3 regions of the Rhodococcus artemisiae genome follow, and region 3 is predicted to be linked to each of the others. Evidence: predicted binding sites of a transcription regulator. Region 3 holds the regulator's gene; each other region holds the start of a gene.
The links. Region 3 encodes LexA, which represses DNA repair genes until DNA is damaged. Its sites were predicted from a motif close to CGAACANNTGTTCG; they were not measured.
Positions count from the first base shown of each region.

Region 1: the regulator LexA is predicted to act here: its motif matches at 2,199-2,212, upstream of Q7514_RS25125 (DUF222 domain-containing protein).
Region 2: the regulator LexA is predicted to act here: its motif matches at 1,879-1,892, upstream of Q7514_RS12180 (HNH endonuclease signature motif containing protein).

Region 1 is NZ_JAUTXY010000014.1:153,679-157,836, forward strand. It holds gene Q7514_RS25110 (helix-turn-helix domain-containing protein) at 1-616, opposite strand, end outside; gene Q7514_RS25115 (maleylpyruvate isomerase family mycothiol-dependent enzyme) at 653-1,213, shown strand; gene Q7514_RS25120 (pseudouridine-5'-phosphate glycosidase) at 1,233-2,147, shown strand; gene Q7514_RS25125 (DUF222 domain-containing protein) at 2,256-2,963, shown strand; gene Q7514_RS25130 (HNH endonuclease signature motif containing protein) at 2,852-3,478, shown strand; gene Q7514_RS25135 (histidine phosphatase family protein) at 3,572-4,158, opposite strand, start outside.
Region 2 is NZ_JAUTXY010000004.1:452,834-456,991, forward strand. It holds gene Q7514_RS12175 (SDR family NAD(P)-dependent oxidoreductase) at 1-524, shown strand, start outside; gene Q7514_RS12180 (HNH endonuclease signature motif containing protein) at 603-1,835, opposite strand; SAM riboswitch class I at 2,056-2,148, shown strand; gene Q7514_RS12185 (amino acid ABC transporter permease) at 2,350-3,321, shown strand; partial or broken gene Q7514_RS12190 (amino acid ABC transporter ATP-binding protein) at 3,318-3,812, shown strand; gene Q7514_RS12195 (FAD-dependent oxidoreductase) at 3,830-4,158, shown strand, end outside.
Region 3 is NZ_JAUTXY010000001.1:469,245-473,402, reverse strand. It holds gene Q7514_RS02340 (uracil-xanthine permease family protein) at 1-234, shown strand, start outside; gene Q7514_RS02335 (acyl-CoA dehydrogenase family protein) at 341-1,483, shown strand; gene lexA (transcriptional repressor LexA) at 1,610-2,320, opposite strand; gene Q7514_RS02325 (hypothetical protein) at 2,508-2,873, shown strand; gene nrdR (transcriptional regulator NrdR) at 3,064-3,540, shown strand; gene hrpA (ATP-dependent RNA helicase HrpA) at 3,567-4,158, opposite strand, start outside.

The sequences.
Region 1 (4,158 bases), on a different contig from region 3:
GCTCCGACAATCCGAACTCGTTTCGTACCTGTTCGACGCGTAGGACATCGGGATTGTCCTCGACGTACGCCACCACCTCGTTGATCAAGCGTCCTTCGTCGTCGATCGACGCAAGCGGCCGCAGCATGTCGTCGAACAGATCCATCGCGGAGCGATGCGATTCGGGCGAGCGGGGATCGGAGTCCATCACCGCACGAATGCTGCCGGCAAGCTGAGTCCCGTCTTCACCGAACACCTCGGAGAGGTCGACGAAACGGTCGGTGAAGGCCGCGACAGGTGTATGCGTGAGGAGATGGCCGGCGGCCGGGGTGAACATCACCCCGGCCGCCCATCCGTCGCCGACGAGAGTGGTGCGGGACAAGCCCGACGTGATGCCGTAGAAGCGTGCGTAATCCTTCGCGACAACCGCCAGGCATACGGGGTATTGCAGAACCCGCTGGACGGACTCCCTGCCCGCGGGCACCGACCACACCGGAATCCAGTACCGACGCATCAACGCCGCGAGCTCGGGTGCGGCCGGATACCGGAAGACCTTGCTGGAGGTGTCGGTCGGGTCGTTCAGGTGGGCACGTTCGATCGGCTGTCGTTCCGGCCCGTCGTCGGTGTCGGGTTTCATCAATAACGGATCCTCACGCGGGAATATCGTCAAGTCATGAGTACAACGTCCATCAATACAACAGCACTCCGACACGAAGCGGCGAACACGCCACTGACCGCGGTCATCGGGGCTGTCGAGTCCGGTTCGTGGGACCGGCCGTCGCCCTGTGACGGCTGGACGACGCGCGACGTGGTCGCGCACATCGTCGACACCCAACGTGAGTTCCTGGCCGGTCGCGGCCTCGACGTCGGTGAGCGCCCCGACCTCGACGACCCCGCGGCGGGGTGGCGCGAGCACACCGCTCGAGTTGCCGCGCTGCTGACCGACACCGAGCTCGTCGCCACCCCGTACGAGGGATACTTCGGCCCGACGACGCTCGGATCGACGTTCGAGCAGTTCTATATCTGGGATCTGCTCGTGCATCGGTGGGATATCGCGCAGGGTGCCGGGATCCCCGTGAACTACACCGATGCCGAACTCGACCGGATCGAAGCCGGTGCCGACAGCTTCGGCGACTCCCTCTACATGGACAGTGTCTGCAAGCCTGGTGTGGAAGCCGGCTCTGGCGATCGGCAGGCACGGGTCCTGGCGCGTTTGGGACGTCGAGGCGAGTGATGGCGCATATCGTCGGTGTATGACCGAACGGATCGTCGTTGCCGACGAGGTGCGTGCTGCCGTCTCGGCCGGCCGGCCTGTGGTGGCGCTCGAATCGACGATCTTCACGCACGGACTGACGCGGCCGCGCAACCTCGAGGTGGCGTTCGCGGCCGAACGTTTGTTGCGAGAAGCGGGCGTCACGCCCGCGACGACAGGCGTGGTCGCAGGTGTCCCCACCGTGGGCTTGTCGCGCGATCAGATCGAGTTGATCGAGGCCGCGGATTCGGGGACGGTCAAGACCGGGATTCGCGACCTGCCCGTCGCAGCGGCGAAGGGTTCGCACGGCGGGACGACGGTGGCGTCGACAGCGCTGCTCGCGCAGCGTGCGGGGATCGAGGTGTTCGCGACCGGCGGTCTCGGCGGTGTCCACCGCGGCGCGGCGACGACGTTCGACGAGAGTGCGGATCTTGTTGCTCTGTCGTCGATTCCGATCCTGATCGTCAGCGCGGGAGTGAAGTCCATCCTCGACGTGCCTGCCACACTCGAACGGCTCGAAACGCTCGGTGTGATCGTGCTGGGATATCGCACCACCTGCTTCCCAGGCTTCTACGTGCGCGACAGCGGATGCACGGTCGATGCGGTGGATTCACCGGAGGCCGCGGCGATGGTGGCCCGTGCCCGTGACGATCTTGCATTGAGGTCCGCGGTCCTCATCGCGAATCCGGTCGCTGCCGACAAACAGGTCGATCCTGCCCTGCACGATCGAGTGCTTGCCGACGCGGAGCAGGAAGCGGCGGCCGCGGGTGTCCGGGGTAAGGATCTGACGCCGTTCCTGCTCGACCACATGCACCGCGGCACAGATGGTGCCACCCTCGACACGAACGTTGCAGTGTATCTGGGGAACGTGCAGGTGTCGGCGGAGATCGCGACAGCCCTCGTGAGTGCATCGTGACCGAAGGCGCTCACTGTGTGTGTCGACTGCCGGCACACTCCCGTTCTGTGTCGAACATGTATTCCAATATCTCTTGATCATCGAATGTAAGTTCGATAGAATCTGATCATGGGTGGGGAACTCAACGACACACAACTCATGGCCGAGACACTCGCCGTCTCCGCCGAGATCCACACCCTCCAGGTACACCGGGTAGACCTGATGATCGCGATGTTCGAACGCGACACCGTCGAAGAACACGGCTACCGCAGCCCCGCACACTGGCTCGCCGCCGCAACGAACCTCGAGATCGGTGAATGCCACCGCATCGAGACACTCGCCCGCCTGCTGCGGCTCGAACCGGAAGTCCGCACAGCGTATTCATCCGGCCTGCTCGACTCGGAGAAAGCCCGCCGGATCGCCTACTTCTGCCAGCACTACCCCCGCACCATGAACCCCTGCGAGTTCGACCGAGCCCGCACCATCCTCATCGACCACGCCAGCGAGAAGGTCGCCACCAAAACCACCGTCCGAGCCCTGATCCGCAGGCTCGAGCACCTCTACAGCACCGGCGACGGGCCACCACCGGGTGAAGACTCGTCGCGCAACGAGTTGTTCGTCTCGACCACCCTGCACGGCCGGGTCGTGCTCAAAGGCGACTTCGACGCGGTCACCGGAGCGCGACTACGGCATCTGCTTTCCCGTTGGCGGCACCGAGGCCCGAGGTGGGTGGTGTCAAAGACGATCGGCCGGCCTCGCGGCGCAACGCCGACGCCTTCGATCAGCTTCTGCAGTGCGTCGACGCCGCCGGTCTCGTCCCCGTCGAAGGCGGTGTGAAACCGCATGTGACGGTCACCGCGTCGATCACAGATCCGACCGAGAACACCGCCATCAAAGAACTCTTCGCGAACAGCCCCGAGCAGGGGTACGCGACCGAGTCGTGGGCCGGGCCGCTGTCGCTCGATGCCGCGCGGATGCTCGCGTGTGATTGCCAGGTCACCAGGATCCTGCTCGACGAACACGGCGTGCCGCTGGCGCACGGGCGGACGTACCGGACTGCGACGACGGCGCAACGTCGAGCGTTGACTGTGCGCGACGGCGGATGCGCCTTCCCCGGGGGTTCGACACCACCAGCGTGGGCAGACGCCCATCATCTGCGGCATTGGGTCGACGGCGGTGACACCGACCTCGACAACCTCGTGATGTTGTGCGGACATCATCATCGGTTGATGCATCACACCGACTGGGAAGTCGAGTTGACCGAACATCTTCGGCCGCAGTTCATTCCGCCCGCGAGTGTGGACTTGTTCCGTACGCCGATTCCGGGGAACCGGCCGGATCTGGTGTCCTAGGTCCACAATAAAACATCAAGACAGCCACCGTCACCAGGGCACGTGTGCCCTGGTCACGGTGACCGCCGCAATCGGCCCATCCACGAACCGGGATCAAAGAATGTGGCCGAGATCCCCGAGGGTGCGCAGCGTGCGGTTGTGGAAGACGTCGTCTTGCTCGAGCACCGTGATGCTGCCCGGAGCGGCGCGATAGGCCACATGCGCGCACGCGCTGATCGGAAGTCGCTGCCAGGCCGCAACGACCCAGCTGAGCGAACCGCCGTGGGTGACGACAATGCGATGTTCCTCGCTGTCGGAAGTGATTCGATCCATAGCCCGGTAGACGCGAGAGACCCACTCGAGCTTGGTTTCCGCGCCTTCGATTCCCTCGTCGTGATCCAGGCGTTCTCCGGCGGGAGGTGGAGGGACGAAATAGGTGTCAAGCCACGCCTGCGGGCGCCCACCCGCAACGCCGTAGGACTTCTCGCGTAGGTCCGGAAGAAGGACGGGTTCGACGTCGAAAACATCTGAGAGGGGGCGGGCGGTCTCGGTCGCACGGGCGAGGTCCGACGTGTAGAGAACCGGAACCGAACCGGTAGGAATGAGTTCCCGCAGTCGTGCAGCGATCGCGCGCGCATGGATCACTCCGCGAGGGGTGAGTGCGGAGTCGTACCAGCCGCCGACGAGACCGTCGACGTGAT
Region 2 (4,158 bases), on a different contig from region 3:
CCCCGTTCCTCTCACGTTCCGTCGAGTCCGCACTCGCGATGGTTCAGCGCAATTGCGTCACCTCTATGGCGTTGGCGCATCACTTCGGAGCGGCCATGGTCGAGCGAGGCAGGGGTGGCATCATCCTCGTGACGTCCGGATCAGGTCTGCGTGGCTGTTCGAACATGGCGGCCTACTCCGCATCGAAGGCTTTCGACCTCGTGATGGGTGAGAGCCTATGGGCCGAATTCAATCCTGAAGGTGTGGACGTGTTGTCGCTGGTGCTCAGCCGAACGGATACCCCGGCATTGCGTCGGCTGATGCTCGAAATGGGGCAGATCGAGAGCCTCGACACGCCGGTTCCAGGCGCGACGAGCCCCGAGGACACCGTGGCGCGCGCTCTCGAGAATCTCGACAAAGGGCCGACGTGTCTTGTGGGGGAGCAGCTGCAGCAGTCGGAGCAGTATTTCTCGACGCTGACGCGGAACGAAGCCGTTCGTGTGATGGCCGAGGCCACGCGCTCACTCAACACCGCCGCCAAGTAGGCGGACGCACACAGCCACCGGCCCCAGGGCGCGGGTGCGCACTGGTGACGGTGGCTGTCTTTGTGTTCTGTTGTGTAGCTAGACGACCAGATCCGGCCTGTTCCCCGGAATCGGCTTCCGGAACAGATCCACACTCGCAGGTGGAACGAACTGCGGCCGACGCGCTTCGGTCATCTCGACTTCCCACTCGGTGTGGTGCATCAACCGGTGGTGATGTCCGCAGAGCATCACCAGGTTGTCGAGGTCGGTATCACCGCCGTCGACCCAGTGGTGAATGTGGTGGGCATCCGCCCAGGCCGGCGGGGTACTGCACCCTGGGAAGGCGCATCCGCCGTCGCGGACAGTCAACGCTCGCCGTTGCGCCGTCGTCGCGGAACGGTGCGTCCGCCCGTGCGCCAGCGGGACGCCGTGTTCGTCGAGCAGGAGCCGGGTGACCTGGCAGTCGCACGCGAGCATCCGTGCGGTGTCGATCGACAGTGGTCCGGCCCAGGGTTCGGTCGCGTATCCCTGTTCCGGGGAGTGCGCGAAGAGTTCTCTCACGGCGGTGTTCTTCGTCAGATCCGTGATCGACGCGGTGACCGTCACGTGCGGTTTCACACCGCCTTCGACGGGCACGAGACCGGCGGCTTCGATGCACTGCAGAAGTTGCTCGAAGGCGTCGGCGGTGCGCCGCGAGGCCGGCCGGTCGTCTTTGATGCCGTTCGTTTCGGGTCTCGGTGCCGACAGCGGTGAGAGCAGATGCCGCAGGCGTGCGCCGGTGACGGCGTCGAATTCTCCTTTGATCGCCACTCGCCCGTGCAGAGTGGTGGAGACGAACAGTTCGTTGCGGGTGGTGTCTTCACCGGGTGGTGGTCCGTCGTCGGTGCCGTAGAGGTGCTCGAGTCGGCGGATCAGGGCTCGGACGGTGGTTTTGGTGGCGACCTTCTCGCTGGCGTGGTCGATGAGGATGGTGCGGGCTTTCTCGAAGTCGCAGGGGTTCATGGTGCGGGGGTAGTGCTGGCAGAAGTAGGCGATCTGGCGGGCTTTGTCCGCAGCCACCAGCCCGGAGCTGTATGCCTCACGTACTTCCGGTTCCAGTCGCAGTAGACGAGCCAGGGATTCGATGCGGTGGCATTCGCCGAGTTCGAGGTTCGTTGCGGCGGCGAGCCAGTGTGCGGGGCTGCGGTAGCCGTGGTCTTCGACGGTGTCGCGTTCGTACATCGCGATCATCAGATCCACTCGTTGCACCTGCATGGTGTGGATTTCGGCGGACACGGCGAGTGTCTCGGCCATGAGTTGCTTGTTGTCGAGTTTCCAGAGTTCCCCACCCATGATCAGATTCTATCGAACTAGCATTCGATTTGCAAGACTCACTCGAACATACAATCGATATTGGCGGTGGTGGTCTCGGTTCCAGCTCGGCGGCGCGGTGGAGTCCTCCGGCCAGCGGAGAATTCAGATCAGAGTGATTCTAATTGTGTACCAACATAATTCAGTCGACTTCAACAGGCTCAACTATTGACCACATGTCCGAATGGCCTTACAGTTCGAGGCGCCATCCAGAGCGACCGAGAGACCTGGCTCAATGACGTCGCAGCAACCCCCCGCTTTCGGGTGCGGGTGCTACCGCCGGGACCGATGGAGGTCGGAGATGACTAGCAGTATCGAACGCGCTTCGTGGCGCCGCAGGCACATCGATCTGTGCCGCGGCGCATCATCACGCTGTTGCTGAACGACACCGACAACGCTGTTGCGAAGTGCCGCCACCGAAACCGGTTGCGGAATACCGTCTCCTTGTCTCCCGTGAAAGGCATGTTTCGATGTCTCCTGTTCGCAGGAGGTCGGCGTGAGCGCGCCGACCGATATCCGTACCACCGACTCGGCCCCGGAACGCATAGACGACGCAGACTTGTCGGTGGCCCGCACCCGGCACCCATGGAGATGGGTGACCAGCGCCGCGGTTCTGATCGTCGTTGCACAGTTCATTCACGGTCTCGCGACCAACCCCGGCTGGGACTGGCCGACCTTCGCTCAGTACTTCACCGCGGGGTCGGTCCTCTCGGCCCTGTGGATGACGATCAAGCTCACCCTGTGGGGGACCGTCGTCGGATTCGCGCTCGGTGTGCTCCTGGCGGCCAGCAGATTGTCGAACAATCCAGTACTGCAGGTCATTTCGTGGACCTACATCTGGGCGTTCCGGTCCATCCCACTGATCGTCCAGCTGCTCTTCTGGTTCAACATCGCGTACCTCTACCAAACCCTGTCTGTCGGAATCCCGTTCGGACCCGGATTCTTCGAATTCCAGGTCTCGGGAGTGATCTCGGGTTTCACAGCCGCCGTGATAGGCCTTGCACTCCACCAGGCTGCGTACTCGGCGGAGATCATTCGTGCCGGCATCATCTCCGTCGACCACGGGCAGATCGAAGCGGCCAACGCACTCGGCATCCCGCGGCTGCGCCAGTTCTTCCGGATCGTGCTGCCGCAAGCGATGCGCTCGATCCTGCCGAACGCAGCCAACGAGGTCATCAGCCTGTTCAAGGGCACATCGATCGTGTCGACGATGGCGATCGCCGAGCTGTTCTACCAGGTACAGGTTATTTTCGGCCGCAACGGCAGGGTCGTGCCGCTGCTCATGGTCGCGACCGTCTGGTACATCGTCCTCACCACGGTGCTGTCCATCGTGCAGTACTACATCGAGCGGCACTACGCGCGCGGCTCGGCCCGCGCCTTGCCTCTCACCCCGTGGCAGAAAGCGGTCGCACAGTACCGCGAGATCCGAGACACCGGTGTCGGTGCACCCCGAGGAGCAACCCGATGACCGCCACCGAACAGCAGAGCGAATACGCCGTCGACGTGCGAGGCGTCCATAAATCCTTCGGGTCGCTCGAGGTGCTCGCGGGCGTGGATCTGCAGGTCCGCAAGGGTGAGGTGATGGTGATCCTCGGCCCGTCAGGGTCCGGGAAGTCCACGCTGCTGCGCACCCTCAATCACCTCGAGAAGGTCGACCGCGGCACCATCCGCATCGACGGGGAGCTCGTCGGCTACCGCCGTCGCGGCGACAAGTTGCATGAACTGCGCACCCGCGACGTCCTCCGGCAACGGTCCCGGATCGGGTTCGTATTCCAGAACTTCAATCTCTTTCCCCACCTCACCGCACTCGAGAATGTCATCGAAGCACCGCTCTCCGCGCAGAAACGCAGACGCGCCGTGGTCGAAGCCGAAGCCCGCGAACTGCTCGAACGCGTCGGTGTGGGAGACAAGATCCACGACTACCCCAGGCAGTTGTCCGGCGGCCAACAGCAACGCGTGCGCTCGGGGCCGTCGGGATCGATCACGAGCTCCTCGATCCGTCCGACGCCGGAAAACGCTGGCCCGGTGTCCGATTCGATACCGCGGTCGTGCATCACCGCAATGCAGGACGACTCCACGCCGACCGATCCGTCGTCGCATTGCAGCACGCCGCAGCCCTCGCCGGCGCCGACGTCCGCTTCGGTGTCGCAGTGCGCGGACTGCGTCCCGTCCCCGACGGAATCGAAGTCGTCACCGACCGCGACGTGGTGCGCGCCAAGTTCGCACCCGCAGTCGGCGAACTCGTTGCAGGACCGGCCGACGGCACTGCCGTCGCACCGGAACTGTTCCGATTCGGAACCCGAGA
Region 3 (4,158 bases):
ACGCTCGTCCTGTACGGGTTGATCGGACTTCTGGGCGTGCGGATCTGGATGGATGCGAAGATCGACTTCACCGACCCGGTGAATCTCACGGTCGTGGCGGCTGCACTTGTTGCAGGTATCGGCGACCTGACGCTCTCTATCGGATCGGTCGAGCTCGGCGGGATCGCATGGGGTTCGATGGGAATCCTCGTGGCATACCCGATCCTTCGTCGATTGGCTGATCTGCGCCGCTGACGATCGAGGTTGTCGCGGTCACAAAATCCGCTCGCTCCTGTCAGCGTCACGGTCAGGCCGCGTGCATACCGTGGGTATGTCCACGTCGTCACTGACAGGAGCGCAGATGGAACGCACCCTTTTCGAGCCCGAACACGACCTGTTCCGTGAGTCGTACCGGAAGTTCCTCGAACAGGAGGTGGCACCCTTCCACGAGCAGTGGGAGAAGGACAAGATCGTCGATCGTGAGGTGTGGAAGAAGGCGGGCGCCCAAGGCTTCCTGGGAATGGCGGTGCCCGAAGAGTTCGGTGGCGGCGGCGTCGACGATTTCCGCTACAACGTCGTCCTGACGGAGGAGACCACCCGCGGTGGATACAGCGGGGTCGGTTTCATGTTGCACAACGACGTCGTGGCACCGTACCTGCTGAATCTCGCGAACCAGGAGCAGAAGAAGCGGTGGCTCCCCGGATTCTGCTCGGGCGAGATCATCACGGCGATCGCGATGACCGAGCCCGGTACCGGCAGCGATCTCCAAGGCATCAAGACCCGCGCGGTTCGCGACGGTGACGATTGGGTCCTGAGTGGATCCAAGACGTTCATCACCAACGGGATCAACGCCGACCTGGTGATCGTGGTTGCCTGCACCGACCCGGAGAAGGGGGCACAGGGATTCTCCCTACTCGTCGTCGAACGCGGTATGCCCGGCTTCGAGCGTGGCCGCAACCTCGACAAGATCGGTCTCGATGCGCAGGATACCGCCGAGCTGAGCTTCGACGAGGTGCGTGTCCCCGCCGCCAATATGCTCGGCGAAGAGGGCCTGGGGTTCATCTACCTGATGCAGAATCTTCCGCAGGAGAGGCTCTCGATCGCTGTGGTCGCGGCCGCAGCGATGGAGCAGGTTCTCGAGGATACAATCCAGTACTGCCGCGATCGGAAGGCATTCGGTAAGCCGATCGGACGGTTCCAGAACAGCCGATTCGAGCTCGCCGAGCTGTCGACGGAAGCTCTGCTTGCTCGAGTGTTCGTGGACAAGTGCGTCGAGCTGCTCAATGCCGGTGCCCTCACTGTGCAGGAAGCAGCGATGGCCAAGTACTGGACCACGGACAAGCAGGTCGAGCTCATCGACCGCTGCCTCCAATTGCACGGCGGCTACGGATACATGCGTGAGTACCCGATTGCCAAGGCGTACCTCGATTCTCGGGTCCAGAAGATCTACGGCGGTACCAACGAGATCATGAAGGAGGTCATCGGCCGCGGTCTGGACATCTGATCGACGCGCGGTTGATCGCAGATGCACAGCGCGAGGCCGGTGTGGGTCCACCGAGATGGACCCACACCGGCCTCGGCGTGTCGGAATGGGTAGGAACCGCCCCTGGTGTGCGGCCGAATGCGCGGGTCAGAGCTTGCGGATGACCGTGACCACTTTGCCGAGAATGACGGCGTCGTTACCGGGGATCGGTTCGAACATCGGGTTGTGCGGCATCAGCCAGACATCGTTCTTCACCCGCTTGAACGTCTTGACCGTGGCCTCGCCGTCGAGCATGGCTGCGACGATGTCGCCGCTCTCGGCTACATTCTGCTGGCGAACCACGACCCAGTCGCCGTCGCAGATCGCCGCGTTGATCATCGATTCACCGACAACCTTCAGTAGGAACAACGACCCCTGGCCCACGACCTCGCGGGGCAGCGGGAAGACGTTCTCGATGGCCTCCTCCGCGAGGATCGGGCCGCCCGCTGCGATCCGTCCGACCACGGGAACGAGTGCGGCCGACGGGATGTCGTCGGAGGGGACCGCCGGGATCACCTCGCCGACGACGTCGGAGGCTACCTGCGGATCGTCGAATCCTCGTACGTCCACCGCGCGGGGGCGATTGGGGTCGCGGCGCAGCAGACCCTTGCGCTCGAGCGTGCGTAGCTGGTGTGCGACCGAGGACGTGCTGTTGAGGCCGACCGCGTCTCCGATCTCTCGGATGCTCGGCGGGTATCCCCTTTCGGCGACCGATGTGCGAATTACCTCGAGGACGCGGCGTTGACGCTCGGTGAGCGCCGTGCCGTCGGTGCCGGACGACTTCTTCGGCCGGCTGGTCGCGGAGCTGGCGTCCGTCATGGTCGTGACCTCCGTGCGTCGAGTTTCTGATGTGTTGCGTGTGATCTCTCGAATCTAACCGGATCCGTGCGGTATATCAAACATCTGTTCGAGATTGTTTCGAACAAACCAGCGACGCGGATCACCTCCGCGTGATAGAAACTTCGAACAGGTATTCGTTCGAATGTGTGGGCGAACCTATCGACCCATGACTGCCACGGAGGATCCGATGGGCACAGCACTGTTGACGGAATTCCGGACCACCGCGCCGATCGGCACGATCGAGATCGCGCCGGCTGCATCACCACTGTGGGCGGGAGGCGACCATCGATACCCGGTGCGGTACGCGGGGACGTCCTGCGCTCACCCGCCCGCTGTCCGCGCCGGCCACGGGCACGCGCTGTGGCAGGTGCTCGCCACGGTGGTGTTCACGGCCGTCGCGGTCACGGCGATCCTGTGCATCGCGCATATCCGTACGAGCCAGGTCGTAGCGGAAGCCGCTCACTCGATACCGGTCGTGACCGACGCAGCGTCGCCCGCTGGGGCAGGGGAAGCGGTCACCGGTGGTAGATGACGGTGCGGTGAAGACCCACCCGGACTCGAAGAGCACACCACACGTGCGGGTATTGTCTGAATCTGTCAGTCACACCACCCCGTGTGGTCGCGTCGGGACGACCCTGCCCCCGGGCGAGATCGATCCTACGAACACGGCATCGTTTCGTCGGCGACGTCGCGGCCATCACGGCAGCGACGAAGGAATCGACATGTACTGCCCGTATTGCCGGCACCCCGACTCGAGGGTCGTCGATTCGCGCGAAGCCGACGAGGGCGCCGCGATTCGCCGCCGTCGGGCCTGCCCGGAGTGCGGTCGCCGATTCACCACGGTCGAGGCCGCCGTGCTGTCCGTTGTCAAGCGCAGCGGCGTGACCGAGCCCTTCAGCAGAGAGAAGGTCGTGCGCGGCGTCGCGCGCGCCTGCCAAGGACGTGATGTCGACAACGACGCCCTGAACAAGCTTGCGCAACAGGTCGAAGACGCTGTGCGCGCCAAGGGGGCACCGGAGGTTCCCAGCCACGAGGTGGGGCTTGCGATACTCGGACCGCTGCGCGACCTCGACGAGGTCGCCTACCTCCGATTCGCCTCGGTATACCGGTCGTTCAGCTCCGCCGAGGATTTCGAACGCGAGATCACCGAGTTGCGCGAACACCAACGCACCCGCGATGTCGCCGCCGACATGGACTGACCTGGCCGGACTCGGGGTCTGCCTCGTCAGCGGATCGAATCGATGGCCTTGAGTACCCGTTTCTCCGACACCGGACCCCGCGTGCCCATTCCCTGGGCGAACAGGCTCACGCGAAGTTCCTCGATCATCCAGTAGACGTCCACGACGTCGCGCGCGGTTCGGCGTTCCTCGGGTAACCGTGTGAGTAGCTTGTCGTAGGCCGCGTACACCCGATCGAGGATGTCCATGGCCTGCGCGTCGCGATTCGCACTTGCCGGCAGCGCTTCGAGGCGCTGGGCGGCGGCAGCGAGATACCGTGGAAGGTCGGCCAGGCGACGAGTGCCCAGGTCTGTGACGAACCCGGCGAAGAGCAACGAGGACAGTTGCTCTCGGACGTCGTCAGCAGCCTCGTCGCGAACCCGATCGAGCAGCACGCCGACCTCATGAGCCTTGCTCAGTGCCGGGACCACCGATTTCAGCAGGTGCGCGACGCGCCGGGGAAGTTCGCTGCGTACGACCGCGGCTAGCGCCTCGAATTCCTCGGGTGACCGTACCGGTTTCCCGTGTGCATCGATCAATTCATCGACCGCGCACGCCCGGCAGTCCTCGACGAGAGCGTCGAACGAACCGTCCGGGTTG